One region of the Allobosea sp. Tri-49 genome, then DNA from elsewhere that is predicted to be linked to it. Evidence: riboswitches for the same ligand, from Rfam matches in the RefSeq annotation. Region 1 holds a riboswitch; the other holds the start of a gene.
The links. A riboswitch is a leader RNA that binds a small molecule or an ion and turns the genes downstream of it on or off. The one in region 1 is predicted to bind cobalamin.
Positions count from the first base shown of each region.

Region 2: linked by a shared signal. The riboswitch ahead of BLM15_RS31965 (ABC transporter substrate-binding protein) and the one ahead of BLM15_RS24710 (TonB-dependent receptor plug domain-containing protein) in region 1 are both predicted to bind cobalamin.

Region 1 covers NZ_CP017946.1:5,123,494-5,130,742, reverse strand. The annotation lists gene BLM15_RS24730 (hypothetical protein) at 1-379, shown strand, start outside; gene BLM15_RS24725 (PspA/IM30 family protein) at 634-1,716, shown strand; gene BLM15_RS24720 (OB-fold-containig protein) at 1,716-2,366, shown strand; gene BLM15_RS24715 (flotillin family protein) at 2,371-4,104, shown strand; cobalamin riboswitch at 4,178-4,377, shown strand; gene BLM15_RS24710 (TonB-dependent receptor plug domain-containing protein) at 4,500-6,443, shown strand; gene BLM15_RS24705 (ABC transporter substrate-binding protein) at 6,440-7,249, shown strand, end outside.
Region 2 covers NZ_CP017946.1:4,856,383-4,863,631, reverse strand. The annotation lists gene BLM15_RS23480 (class I SAM-dependent methyltransferase) at 1-392, opposite strand, end outside; gene BLM15_RS23475 (ABC transporter ATP-binding protein) at 389-1,168, opposite strand; gene BLM15_RS23470 (FecCD family ABC transporter permease) at 1,165-2,208, opposite strand; gene BLM15_RS31965 (ABC transporter substrate-binding protein) at 2,205-3,215, opposite strand; cobalamin riboswitch at 3,456-3,666, opposite strand; gene BLM15_RS23460 (mandelate racemase/muconate lactonizing enzyme family protein) at 3,696-4,874, opposite strand; gene BLM15_RS23455 (M81 family metallopeptidase) at 4,886-6,373, opposite strand; gene BLM15_RS23450 (ABC transporter permease) at 6,391-7,242, opposite strand; gene BLM15_RS23445 (ABC transporter permease) at 7,239-7,249, opposite strand, start outside.

The DNA of each region.
Region 1 (7,249 bases):
CGACAAGACACTGGTCCCCGGCAAGCTCTACGCCGCGCTCAATCTCTCGCACGACCTGACCTGGACCGGTCCTTCGCCTTATGGCCGCTCGTCGACCTTCACGGTCGGCGGCTCGCTCGCCTGGCAGCTGATCGACGGGCTCTATCTCAGCGGCGAAGTCCGCCATCAGCGCCGCCACAACGAACTCGGCTTCGGCAAGGACGCCGGCTACGCCACCTTCGCAGGCCCCGGCATCTTCTGGCAGGCGACCAAGCAGTTCGCGATCTCGGCGGCCTACAATGTCCAGCTCGCCGGCAAGGCTAAGGGCCAGCCCGGCGATCTCGACATCACCAATTTCAGCCAGCATCTGGTCAAGGTGAAAGCCGCCTACAGCTTCTGAGCGGCCGGCCGTCACGAACCCAGAAGCTCGCTGGCGTTATCGCGAGGAGCACGACGACGAAGCAATCCAGGGGCGGCAGAGCTCGCAGCCCCTGGATTGCTTCGCTTCGCTCCCAATGACGATCCGTCGATCGAAATTCTTCACGTCTCGCTAATGCTTCGGCGCTGCGAGCGCTCGCTTCGGTTGCAGGCGCCTTGAAAGCACCAATGAAGTGCTTTATATTATGAAGTATGATCGCGAAGCCAAAAAACACGATGGCGCTGATCCTGAAGCCTTCGGCTGAGGACCGCGACGCGCTGTTCGCGACCCTGTCGGCCTTTCGTGAGGCGATGGCGATCCTCGACGGCACCAAGGGCGCCAATCTCGTCGCCCTCCATGAAGAAGCCTATGAGGAGATCCGCACTCGGACCGGCCTGCCCTCGCGCATGGCAACCCTGGCGCTGCGCGACCATGGCCGGCGTCAGGCGAACGAGCCGATCAACGATATCCCGCTCGACGCCAAGCTGTTCGCCGTGAAGGGCCCCGACAGCGTCAGTATCGCCACCATCGGCGGGCGCGCCATCGTCCCCTATTCTGTCGACGGCTATCGCGCCGGCTGGAACGACTTCGCCGAAGCGCGCCTCGTCTTCGGCGAGGCGTCGATCAGTGTCCAGATCGGCGTCCAAACCGATCTTTCCCCGCAAAAGGAGAGCACGATGTCCAACGAAGGTATCCTCGTCCGTCTCGGTCGTGTCATCGCCGGCGTCGTCAACAACGCCGTCGACGTCGCGGAAAGCTCCAACCCGGTCGCGGTCGCACAGCAGGCGGTTCGCGAGATCGGCAAGATCGCCGATGAGGCGCGCGCCGCGCTCGGGGTCGCCATGGCCGCCGGCCACCGGCTCAAGGCAAAGGCGGATGATCTCGACGCCGAAATCCGCGACCTCGACGAGAAGATCAAGACCGGCCTGGAGAAGGGCCGCGACGACCTCGCCCGCGCCGCCACGGGCGTCCAGATCGACCTGGAGGCGCAGCGCGAGGCCCTGACCAAAGCGCTCGCCGAGAACGCCGCCGAGGTGGCGGAAGCCGAGGCGACCCTGCGCAGCGTCGCCTCCGCCCGCGCCGACGCGACCAAGAGGCTCGAGGACGCCAAGCGGGCCGAGCGAGCCGTTCCGGCCGCGGCGACGCCGTCCCAGCGCAATGACCAGCGCCTCGCCGACGCTCTGGCTGCGGTCGAGCGCGTGACCGGGGTTCCCGCCAAGCCGACGGGAGGCGCCGCCGAAGTCGAGGAACTCGGCCGCCTGCAGCGCGACGACGCCATCGAGGCGCGGCTCAAGGCCTTTCGTGAAGGCCAGCGCTGATGGACGGGATCGTCCAGGCTGGCACGGCGCCGTTCTGGATCGCATTGCTGACGGTCGTCGGCCTCGGGCTCGTCGAGATCATCTCGCTGCTGCTCGGCGCCTCGGCCGCCGGTTTGCTCGATGATGGCATTGGCCATCACGGTCCGGACCATCATGATGCCGGCCTGCTCGGCGGCTGGATGTCCTGGCTCAATGCCGGCGGTGTTCCCATCCTCGTGCTCGCCGTCATCCTGCTCTCGGCTTTCGCGGCCTTCGGCTTCGCTATCCAGTCGCTCGCGACCGGCATCGGCGGCCCATTGCCGGCCCTGATCTCGGTGCCGCTTGCCCTGGCCGGCGCCGCCCCGGTGACGCGCTGGCTCAGCCGCGGCATCGCCAGGATCATTCCCCAGGACGAGACCAGCGCGCTCAGCCAGGCGGAGTTCGTCGGACTGATCGGCACCGTCACCATCGGGCCACTCGACCAGGGCAAGCCCGGCACGGTGCGCGTCAAGGACCGGCACGACAACATCCATGCGCTGCGGGCGACAGCCGCTCCGGGCCACCTCATCCAAACCGGCGCGCTCGTCCTGATCGTGGACGGCGCCGACGGTCTCTTCCAGGCTATCCCTGCGCCGCAGGAACTCGGCGCCGTCGACACCAAAGAGGGCTGACCAGATGGATTTCCTCTCACTCGGCATCATCGCCGGCGCCATCGTCGCCGGCATCGTCGTGATCGGCGTCATCATGACGTCGCTCTACACTAGGGCGGCGCGCGACAAGGCCTATGTCCGCACCGGTCTGGGCGGCAAGAAGGTCGTGCTCGACGGCGGCTCGATCATCCTGCCGATATTCCACTCCTATTCCTGGGTGTCGCTGAGCACGCTGCGGCTCGAGGTCAAGCGCTCCGAGCATGAATCGATGATCACCACGGACCGGATGCGTGCCGACATCACCGCCGAGTTCTACGTCCGGGTGAAGCCTGATGCCGACAATATCGCGCTCGCCGCCCAGACCTTGGGCGACCGCACCAACGACGTCGACGCGCTCAAGACGCTGGTCGAGGCCAAGTTCGTCGACGGCCTGCGCTCGGTGGCGGCGACGATGACGCTGCAGGACCTGCAGGAACAGCGCGCCGAATTCGTCAAATCGGTGCAGGCAGCGGTCGCCCATGACCTGCAATCCAACGGGCTGGAGCTGGAATCGGTCTCGCTCACTCGGCTCGACCAGACCGACATCAAGCATTTCAACCCGAACAACACCTTCGATGCCGAGGGCCTGACCGCCCTCACCAAGATCACCGAGGAGCGCAAGCGCGAGCGCAACCAGATCGTCCGCGACAACGAGGTCGAGATCGCCACCAAGGATCGCGAGGCCTCGCTGCGGCGCCTGACCATCCAGCGCGAGCAGCGCGACGCCGAGCTCAGCCAGGAGCGCGACATCGCCAACAAGACGGCCGAGACGCGGGCCGAAGCCGCCAAGGCCGAGCAACTGGCGCGCCTGAGCGAGGAGACCGCGCGGCTCGAAACTGATCGCGGCATCGCCGAGCGCGAGGCTCAGGCCCGCCAGGCACGGGAATCGGCCAGGATCGACGCCGAGCGTGGCATCGCCGAACGCGAGGCCGAGGCGCGCAAGATCACCGAGACCGCCCGCATCGATGCCGCCATCGCGGTGGCCAACAAGACCGAGGAAGAGCAGGCGGCCCGCGCCAAGGCCGACGCGGCCAAGGCTGCGGCGACGACGGCCGAGGAGCAGGTGACCACCGCTCGCGACGTCGAGATCGCCGAACGCGCCAAGCGCATCGCCGTGATCGATGCCCGCAAGGACGCCGAGCAGCAGGCGACCGCGGTCACCGTCAAGGCCGAGGCCGAGCGCCACGCGGCCGAGGACCTTGCCGCCGCGGTCAAGATCCAGGCCGAGGCCGAAGCCGAAGCGGCCAAGATCCGCGCCACCGGCGTGATCGAGCTCGGCGAGGCGCAGGCCAGGGCCGAGCGCGCCAAGAACGAGGCGCGCAATGCGCTCTCCGCGGGCATCATCGAGTTCGAGCTGGCCAAGGCCCGGATCGAGATCGTGCCGCTCGCTCTGGAGCAGGCGATGAAGCCGATCGAGAAGATCTCGGACATCCGGATCTTCAGCGCGGGCGGGTTCGCGAGCGCCCTTGCCGGGGCGCAGGGAGAGCACGCCGGCAACCCGATCGGCGACCTCTCCAGCCAGCTCCTGAGCTTCACCGCCCAGAAGCCTATCCTCGACGAGATACTGGCCCAGGCCGGCTTCAAGGGGTCCGATCCGACTCAGGCCCTGCTCGCCGCCTCGCTCGGCAACTCGATGCAGGCGTCGGCAACACCCAAGGCGGCTGCGCCCAAAACGCCGCTCGCCGGCAAGGAGCCGTCCCCTCCGGCCAAGCCGGACTGATCCTCGCAGATAATGGCGCCTCACGCGAGGGAACGCGGCGGCGGAGTCCGAATTGACCCCGCCGCATTTCCGCCCTACTCGTGAATGCGACGGTTCCCTCACGGGATCAAAAGGGAACGCAGTGCGGGTGGCCTGGCCATCTCATGCTGCGGCTGCCCCCGCAACTGTAAGCGGCGAGCCTTTCGCCACACGCCACTGGGGCCTCGGACCTGGGAAGGCGGTGAAAGGCGGTGACCCGCGAGCCAGGAGACCTGCCGTCAGCCGTGGTCACACGCGAACACATCGGCCGGGGGTCCGCTGATGGGTGATAAGCCTTTGCGCGCCCGTTTGCGGGAGCGGAGCGGATTATCTCGTTCGCGGTGACGTGCCACTGACGTTACCGCCGAGGTTTTACCGTGATCCGTTTGCCCAGCCCCGCCAAGAGCGGGCGTTTGCCTGTTGCCTTGTCCCTGCTCGCCGCCTCGACCCTACTGACGCCACTCGCAGCGCGAGCGCAATCGAGCGAGAAGCCGATCGCGCTCGACGAGATCGTCGTCAGCCCAACCGGCGTGCCGACGCCGGCCAGGGAGATCGCCAGCTCCGTCACCGTCGTCACGGCACAGGAGATCGAACGCCAGCAGCGCCGCACCCTGCCGCAGGCGCTCGCCGCCGTGCCCGGCCTCAACATCGTCCAGACCGGCGGCCCTGGCGGGCTGACCTCGGTCTTCATGCGCGGCACCAATTCGAACCACGTCAAGGTGCTGATCGACGGCATCGAGGTGAACGACCCCTCAACACCGAACCGCTCCTTCGATTTCGGCCAGATGCTGACCACCGACATCGAGCGGATCGAGGTGCTGCGCGGCCCGCAGAGCGGCCTCTACGGCGCCAATGCGCTCGGCGGCGTCATCTCGATCACCACCAAGCGTGGCGAAGGCCCGCCGAAGCTGACGGGCTCGATCGAAGCCGGCTCGCACGGCACCTTCAACCAGAGCGTCGGCCTCAGCGGCGGCAATGACCGCTTCGACTATGCCTTCAGCGTCAGCCATTTTCGAGCGGAGGCGACACCAATAACGCCGCCGGAACTCGTTCCGCCTGGCCGGCGCCGCAATCCCAACTCCTATGACAACTGGAGCTATTCCGCCCGCCTCGGCGCCCGCCTCACCGACACGCTGAGCGTCAACTGGGTCGGCCGCTATATCGACGGGCAGTTGCTGTTCACTAACGATTCCGGCTTCCCGAGCCGGCCGGATGCCTTCCGCTCCAGTCAGAACTACCGCCAGGCCTTCACCCGCGGCGAGATCGTCTGGGATCCGCTGGACGGCCGTTTCGTCAACCGCTTCGGCGTCTCCTACAGCAACCAGGATCGCTCCAACCGCCGGCCGAACGCCGCGGGCATTCTCGAGCTACCGACCGAGAATCTCGGCGAGCGCACCAAATACGATTGGCGCGGCGACCTGAAGATCACGCAGGGCCAGACATTGGTCGCAGGCCTGCAATATGAGACCGAGCGCTTCGACACCCCCAACAAGACCGTCTCGAACGGCAACAGGGGCGCCTTCGTCGAATTGCAATCGAACTGGACCGACCGCTTCTTCACCGTCGCCAATATCCGCTACGATCACGACGACAAGTTCGGCGGCCACACCACCTATCGCATCGCACCGGTCCTCATCGTGCCAGGCACCGAAACCAAGCTGAAGGCGAGCTATGGCACCGGCTTCAAGGCGCCGACGCTGAGCGAGCGCTTCAGCGATTCACGCCCGGCCTTCAACTTCTACGGCAACCCGAACCTCAAGCCGGAGGAAAGCCGCGGCTGGGATGCCGGCTTCGAGCAGCCGCTGCTGAGCGGGCAGGTCAAATTCGGCGCGACGTACTTCCATAACGACATCGACAACCTGATCCTGACCAACGCCGCGCGCACCTCCTATACGAACATCGGCCGCGCCACGACGAAGGGCGTCGAGGCCTTCGCAGCACTGGAATTGACGCCGCAGTTCAAGGTCCGCGCCGACTACACTTTCACCCTCGCCAAGGACGAGACCGCGCGCCAGGAACTGCTGCGCCGGCCGCGCCACAAGGCCAGCGTCACTGCGAGCTGGACGCCGATCGAGAAGCTGACGCTGTCGGCGACATTGATCTATCTCGGCGAGCGTATGGACGGGAATCGCGACTTCTCGATCGCGCGCCTGCGCGCTCCGGGAGCCGCCATCGTCAACCTTGCCGCCGACTACAAGGTCGACGAGCGGCTGACCGTGTTCGGGCGCGTCGATAACCTGTTCGACAAGCGCTACGAGAACCCGGTCGGCTTCCTGGTGCCGGGCCTCAGCGCCTTCGGCGGGATCAGGATGAGCCTGTGAGAGGGTTGGCCGCCCTCGCACTCGGCCTCTGGCTGGCGATCTTCGCCGGCCTCGCCCACGCGGACGATGTGCCGGCGCAGCCGCAGCGCATCGTCTCGCTCAACATGTGCACCGACGAGCTGGTGCTCCGGCTCGCGTCACCAAAGCACATCGCCTCGGTGACCTGGCTGTCGCAGGACCCGCGCAACGCCAATATGGCCGCGCGCGCTCTCGTGATTCCGGCCAATCACGGCCTGGTCGAGCAGATGCTGGCGCTGAAACCCGATCTCGTCATCGCCGGCGCCTATACGACACGCTCGACCGTCGCGCTGCTGAAGCGGGTCGGCGCGCCGGTGCGCGAATTCGGCGTGCCGCGCAATCTCGCCGAGATGCGCGCGCAGATCCGCGACATGGCGCAGGTGCTCGGCGAGCAGCAGAACGGCGAAGTGCTGATCGCGGAGATCGATGCACGCCTCGCCGCGCTGGCGGACCGCCCTCGCCCCGCAAACCCGCGCGCCATCGTCCTGCGCCCGAACGGCTTCACCACCGGGCGCGGCTCGCTCGTCGACGAGATCCTGACGGCGGCGGGGCTGACCAACCTCGCCGCCGAGCTCGGCATCAACAATTACGGCCAGATCGCGCTCGAGACCGTCGCACTCGGCAAGGCCGATATCCTGATCCTCAACACCACGCCGGACGGCCCACCCTCGCTCGCTCATGAGGTCCTGCACCATCCGGTCCTCGCCCGGCTCGGCGACCGGCTCAAGCTCGTCGCCCTGCCATCCAAGCTCTGGACCTGCGCCGGCCCGGCGGTGGTCGATGCGATC
Region 2 (7,249 bases), 270 kb from region 1:
AGCGCCGCCATCGGGTCGGGAAGCGTCCAGAGCACGTTGCGCAGCGTCACGATATCGGCGGAAGCCGGCGCGAACGTTGCCTCTTCGATCAGGGCCTGTTCGAAGGTGACGTCGAGCCCGGACGCCTCGGCGGCCTTGCGAGCTGCAGCGAGCATCCCCTCGGAGCCATCGCAGGCACGCACCCGGTGTCCCAGCGAGGCGGCGATCAGCGCACAGGCACCCGTCCCGGTACCGAGATCGACGACGTCCTTCGCATCTTCAGTCTCGAAGGCGGCAGCGAGAACATCGCGCCAGAGCGAAGCCTGCGCGACATGGGAGGCCGCGCCATCGAAAGCCGGCGCGCGCCGGGTCCAGTAATCCGAGACCTGAGCCTGCGCCTCAGCTGCTTTCACGACTGCCTCCGTTCCGTCTCAACCAGGTATTCGATATGCCGGCGTCCCGACGCCCCCGTGCGGATCGAGACCGCGACGCCAAAGATGCGCTGGATGGCTTCGGCGGTTAGGACTTGGTCCGGAGACCCCGCTGCTTGCAATCGCCCCTCATGCAGCAGCGCGATCTCGTCGCAGAACATCGCCGCGAGGTTGAGATCGTGCAGCGCCATGATGCAGGTGATGCCGAGGCGACGGACCAGCCCCAGGATCGAGAGCTGGTGCTGGATGTCGAGATGGTTGGTCGGCTCGTCCAGGATGAGCTCGCTCGGCTCCTGAGCGAGTGCACGCGCGATATGGACGCGCTGGCGCTCGCCGCCCGAAAGCGTGTACCAGAACTGGTCGTGCCGCTCGGTGAGTCCGACCCGCGCCAGCGCCTCGTTCACGGCCGCCTCGTCGGCGTCGTTCCACGATGCCAGCGCGGCGCGATGCGGCGTGCGGCCGAGGCGGACGACGTCGCAGACAGATAATTGGATCTCGGTGGTTGCCTGCTGCTCGACGAAGGCGAGCCGGCGGGCGAGATCACGCCGCGGCACGCCGGCGATGTCGCGTCCATCGAGCATGACGACGCCGCTGGCGACATTGCGCAGCCGGCAGAGCAGCCTGAGCAGGCTTGATTTGCCCGAACCGTTCGGCCCGATCAGGCCGAGCACCCGGCCGGGAGCCGCCTGCAGCGTCACCCCGTCGACGATCATCCGGCCGGCGGCGCCCCAGCGCACCTCGCGGGTCGCAAGCGTCATGCCGGCTGCCTCGCGCGGTAGAGGATCAGGGCGAAGACCGGCGCACCGAACAGCGCCGTCACCACGCCGATCGGCAGGATCTGCTGCGGGATCAGGATACGCGACAGGATGTCGGCGAGGATCATGAAGATCGCGCCGATGACGAGGCAGGCCGGCAGCAGACGGGCGTGGCCGGAGCCCACGAGGAAGCGAGCGGCATGGGGAATGATCAAACCGACGAAGCCGACCGTGCCGACGATCGAGACCATCACCGCGGTCATCACCGCGGTCGTCGCGAAGAGAATGACCTTCACCCTGGTGACCGCGACGCCGAGCGAGGCCGCGGCATCGACGCCGAAGGCGAAGGCGTCGAGCACCTTGGCGTGCAGCATACAGATGGCAAAGCCGATGAAGGCGACCGGCGCGGCGATCCACAGATCCGGCCAGCGCACGCCGCCGAAATTCCCCAGGAGCCAGAACATCACGCCGCGCGCCTGCTCGGCGCTGGCCAATGTCGTGACGATCGTCGCCGTCGCCGCATTGAAGAGTTGCGAGGTAGCGACACCTGCGAGGATGACGCGATCGCTCGCGCTGCCGGCGCCCGTCGCCAGCAGCGCGACGACCGCAAGTGCGGCGCAGGAGCCGATAAAGGCGCCGGCAGAGACCGTCAGCGCCGTGCCGCCGATACCGACGCCGAGGATCAGGACCGCGACGGCGCCGGTCGAGGCCCCGGCCGAGATGCCCAGCACATAAGGCTCCGCCAGCGGGTTGCGCAGCAGCGCCTGCAGGATGGCGCCCGAGAGCGCGAGGGCGCCACCGCATAAGCCAGCCATCAGCGCCCGGCTCAGGCGGTAATCGAAGATCACGCCCTGCTGGATCGCGCTGACCGGAAAATCGAGGCTGAACAGGCCGTTGCCGAGCGCCCGTAGCGCCGTCTCCAGCGGAATGCGCATCTCGCCGATCGTCACCGCCAGCGCCACCGAGAAGGTGAGCGCCAGCAGAGCCGCCAGCGCGATGGCGATCCGCGCTGGCCAGTTGGGACCGTGGACGGCGTGGCTCAAGGAGAAAGGCCGAAACCGGCGATCGCCTTGGCTAGCGTCTCGATGCCATCGACCGTGTCGAGGCCGGCGCGGGTCGCACCGACATCGATGATGACGACACGGTTGTTCTTCACCGCATCGAGCTTGCTGGCGACGGGGTCGGTCTTGAGGAAGTCGAGCTTCTTCTCGATGTCGTCGGCCGGGAAGCGGCGGCGATCCATCTTCACCGTGACGATCACCGCGGGGTTGGCGGCAGCGATGCTCTCCCAGCCGACCAGTGGCCATTCCTCATTAGTGGTGATGATGTTGCGGGCGCCAAGCTTCGACAGGATATAGGCGGGCACGCCGTTCTTGCCGGCCATGAAGCCGTCGCCCTTGATGTCCTTGCTGGAGAACCAGACCACGACCGGCACGTCCTTGGCCTTGACGTTCGCCACAGCCTGGACCGCCTTGTTCTCGCGCGCCTTCAGCTCGGCAATGAGCGCATCGGCCCGATCGGCGACGTCGAAGATCTGGCCGAACTCGCGGATATTGCGATAGACCAGCTCCATCGTGAACATTTGCGTGCGCACGCCATCGCCGGCGCCGGAATTGTCCTTGCCGACACAGTCGGTCGGCGAAACGTAAGTCGGCACCTTGACCTTGGCGAACTGGTCGCGCTTGCCGACGATGCCGTTGGGCCCGACATGCCATTCGAACATCGCGGTGACGAGATCCGGTTCCTGGGCGAGCACCGCTTCGAAGCTCGGATCGTTGTCGGCGAGACGCTTCACCTTGGCGTTGACCGCCTGATAGGGCTTGGCGACCGGCGAGAACCAGACCGCGGTGCCGACGACGCGGTCGGCGAGACCGAGCGCGTAGAGGATTTCGGTCTGCGTCTGGCCGATCGCGACGACGCGCTTGGGCGGACCGGCGAAGGTCACGCTCTCGCGGCAGTTCTCCAGTGTCAGCGGATACTGTGTTGGCGCAGCAGAAGCTGCACCCGCAAGCAAAGTGCCGAGAAGCACCGCAGCGGGCCATTGCAGCAGGCGGACAAATCGACGCGCAGTCGGCACAGGACGAGCCTCAAATGTAACAATGTTGCATTTCTGATAGAGGGGACGGCACGCAGCCGTCAAGCTCTGCGCCGTCGCGCGCATGGTGGTCGTTATGGACATGGACTTCATCGCTCCCCGAGATGACGGATGGGAGCTGGCAGGGGATGTGGACAGATGGCGGGCTCGGACGACCGCCACCGATGCACACCTCCGGGACACCCCGCCCGAAAGACGTCTTCGACGATCGGGGCAGGTCTCCTGGCTCGCGGGTCGACGCCGGTTCCGCCCGGCCTTCCCGGCGCAAGGAGCACCAGTGGACGATGGACGGAGAGCTCGCCGCTTACAGTTGCGGGGGCAGCCTCGGCTTTGGAGCAAGCGCGCCTCACCGAATTCCCTCTTAGCTCCGGAAGCAACCCGGAGAACCTCGATCGCGCCCACCCTATAAGGCGGCGCTACATCGTCAAGCGCCGTTCAGAGGCTGGGCGTGCTGTAGAGCCGCTTGCCCTGGACGGAAATCTCGACGTCCTGGAGGTAGCTTTTCAGCGCGGTGGTCGCGACCTCGATGCCGAGGCCGGGCGCATCCGGCGCTGCGACCTGCCCCCGCGCATCGCGCTCCAGATGATTGGCGGAGATCGCCGTGGCGAGCGGCTTCGGCATCGCCGGATATTCGCAGATTTCGTGATCGGCGAGCCCGGCATAGGGCTGCAGCGAGGCCGACAGCGCCAGATGCGAGGTGAACGTGTGGTTGACGAAGGTCACGCCCTTCGCCACCGCGTAATCCGCCACCGCCTTCGAGGGACCGATTCCGCCGATCCGGCCGCAATCGATCTGGACATAGCCGATGCCGCCATAGTCGATCAGCTGCTTGGCCATGGTTTCATTGTGGGCGCCTTCGCCACCGGCGAGGCGCACCTTTGGGCTAAGCTTGGCGAGTGCGCCATAGGCTTCAAGCGCGCTGGCGTGGAAGGGCTCCTCGAACCAGCGGACATCCGCCTTCTCCATCGCCGGCAAGCGGGCGGCCGCGCGCTCGACGTCTTCGATGAAGATCTGGCCGGTATCGACGAGCAGTATCCCGTCGGTTCCCAGCCCTTCCCGAGCCGCAACGAAATGCTCGGCATCGGCCTCGACGCTGCCGCGGCCGATCGGTCCCCAGCCGAACTTGGCGGCACGGAAATTCCGCTTCCTGGCATCCCGCGCACGCTCAAGCGTCTCCTGCGCCGTGCCGCCGAATAGCACCGAGGCATAGGGCGTCTTGGGATGGCTCTGGCGATAGCCGAGCAAGCGCCAGACCGGCTTGGAGCGCAGCTTGCCGAGGATGTCCCACAACGCCATCTCGACGCCGGAGAAGGTATGCGGCGCCTGCAGCAGGTCCATCGAATTGTAGGCGACCGCGGCAGCGATACGGGCGATGTCCTCCGGGCCATCCAGCTTCTGGCCGAGGACGGAATCGGCGACGGGCCGGCAGACCCCGTGCGACATCGGGCAGATGAAGGCGGCGATCGACGGCAGCGGGGCTGCCTCGCATTCGCCCCAGCCGACATGGCCGCCGGCGGCGACCCGCACCAGCAGCGCGTCCTGGCTGCCATCGGCCTCGTCGGTGACGACGGGCATGGCGAGATAGAAGAAGTCGACAGCCTCGATTCTGGGCATGGGCGCAGTCCTCACAGATCGTAGATCGTCGCGCGGGGCGCGAAGGTGACGTTGTCGTCGAGCGGATAGACGGGGCGGGCGCAGATGCGGTGGCCGAGGCTTCTGAGGTTCGCCGAAGTCGCGCCAGGCGCTTCGACGTTGAAATTGCGGGCGCACCACTGGTCGAACATGTGGAATTCGGCGTGGGGCGACTTCACCACGATCAGGTCGAAATCCTCGGGATCGAGCCCGTTGGCGTAGTACATTGCCCGGTCGAACAGGCTGACCGAGCGGCTCATCACCACGACGGTGACATTGTCGTAGGTGAGCACCGCGGTCGGGCCGGCCCGGAGCGGCGCCTTCATCGTCTCGAGCGCGGCTTCGCCGTCCGAAAGCAGCTTGACCGTCGCGGTCACCGGCATCGGCGGGAATCGGGCTGGGTCGATCGAGCCGCCGAGCGTCAACGACAGGCTCGCGCCGACGCCCGCCGCATGCGCCGCGGCCGCAGCCGGCGCATCGACGATCTGCGCCAGCACCCGCTTGCCGTAGCTGGCCTGTCGCAATCCGGCGAGGATCGCATTGCTATCGCCCGAAGCGCCCGAGGAGGTCGCATCGGCGGCATCGGTGAAGATCACCGGCCCATCGATGCTGCGCGCCTGCGCGATGGCGCGTTCAAGCGGCACGAGCTTGCCCTGCATGCGGAAGCGCAACGGCCAGAACTCCTGCGCCAACCTTGTCGCCTCCCGCTCGGCGCTCGCTGCGTCGCCATCGGTGAGGATCAAGACCTGCGAGCACAGCTCCGGCACGTCGGTGAAGGGGTTGCCGATCATGATGCCGGCCGCCAGCGCCCGCCCCTCTTCTTCGAGCCGACGGCATTCGGCGAGCAGTTCGCCATAGCAGCCGGTCTTGGTGATGAGTTCGTCGCCGCGGACCAGTGCCGGGATGACGACGCGGGCCGCGACCGGCCTGATGCCGCCAGCCATCAGTTTCAGCAGCAGTTCGGCCGCGCGTCGCCCGGTGTCGGCGAAGTCAACATGCGGATAGGTCCAGTAGATCGCAAAGCCGTCGACCTGGCGCAGCATGCGGTCGGTCAGGATGCCGTGCAGGTCGAGCGAGATGACGATCGGCATGTCCGGGCCGACGCGCTCGCGCAGCTTCTCCAGCAGATAACCTTCCGGATCGAGCTCGCCATCGGCGCCCATCGCGCCATGCAGCGAGACATAGATGCCGTCGATGCCGTCCAGCTTTGCGAAGATCGCGGCCAGCACCTCCTCGGAAAGTCTCTTCCAGCCCTCCGTCGAGAGCAGCCCGGCGCTGCCGGCGCGCGCGCAGATCGTCGGAACGATCTCGATATCGGGCCGCGCCTCGAAGACCGCGAGCGCGCCGCCGAGCTCCTGGTTCTGGCCGCGCTGCTCGTAGAGCCCGTTGCCATGGCGGATCAGGAAGTTGTCGTACCCTGACGGCAGCGGGTTGAAGGACGAGATCTCCTGCTTGCAGTCGGCGATCAGGATGCGCTTCATCGGCGGGCTCCGGTGGCTCAGAATTTCAGGCGAGGGTCGAGCACGTCGCGCAGGCCATCGCCGAGCAGGTTGAGGCCGAGCACGCAGACGATGATGGCGAGGCCCGGGAACACCGTGATCCACGGCGCTTCGCGCATGAAATCGCGGCCCTGGGCGATGATCGAGCCGAAGGAGGCGGCCGGTGGTGGCGGCCCGGCACCGACGAAAGAGAGCGCCGCCTCGGCCAGCACTGCGATGGCGAAGACATAGGTCAACCGCACGATCAGTGGCCCAGCCGCGTTGCGCAGCACGTGCTTGAACAGGATGGTCAGCTCGCCGGCGCCGATGGAGCGCGCGGCGGAGACATAATCCAATTCCCGTTCCAGCAGCACGGAGGCGCGCACGATCCGGGCGGTGTGCGGCGTCGTGGCGATGGCGAGCGCGATCACGACATTGGTCAGCGACGCGCCGAGCACGGCCGAGACGACCATGGCGAGCACGATCGAGGGGAACGCCATCAGTGCGTCCATCACCCGCATGATCGGCTGGTCGAGGCGCGGGAAGAAGCCGGCGACCGCGCCGCTCAGCGTCCCGGCGATGCCGGCGAGAATGGCGGTGAGGGCCCCGATGGCGAGCGAGATGCGCGCCCCGATCATCACGCGCGAGAGGATGTCGCGGCCAAAATGGTCCGTGCCGAACCAGTGGGCGGCGTCCGGCGCCACCAGCCGGGCGCGGATATTGCTGCGCAGCGGATCGAAGGGAGAAAGCAGGTCGGCGGCGAGCGCGACCAGCACCATGGCCAGCACCAGCACGCCGCCGATCACGAAGGAGCGGTGGCGCAGCAGGCGCCGCAGGGCGGCGCGGCCGACGAGCGGTTCAGCCGTGCTCATGCCAGTC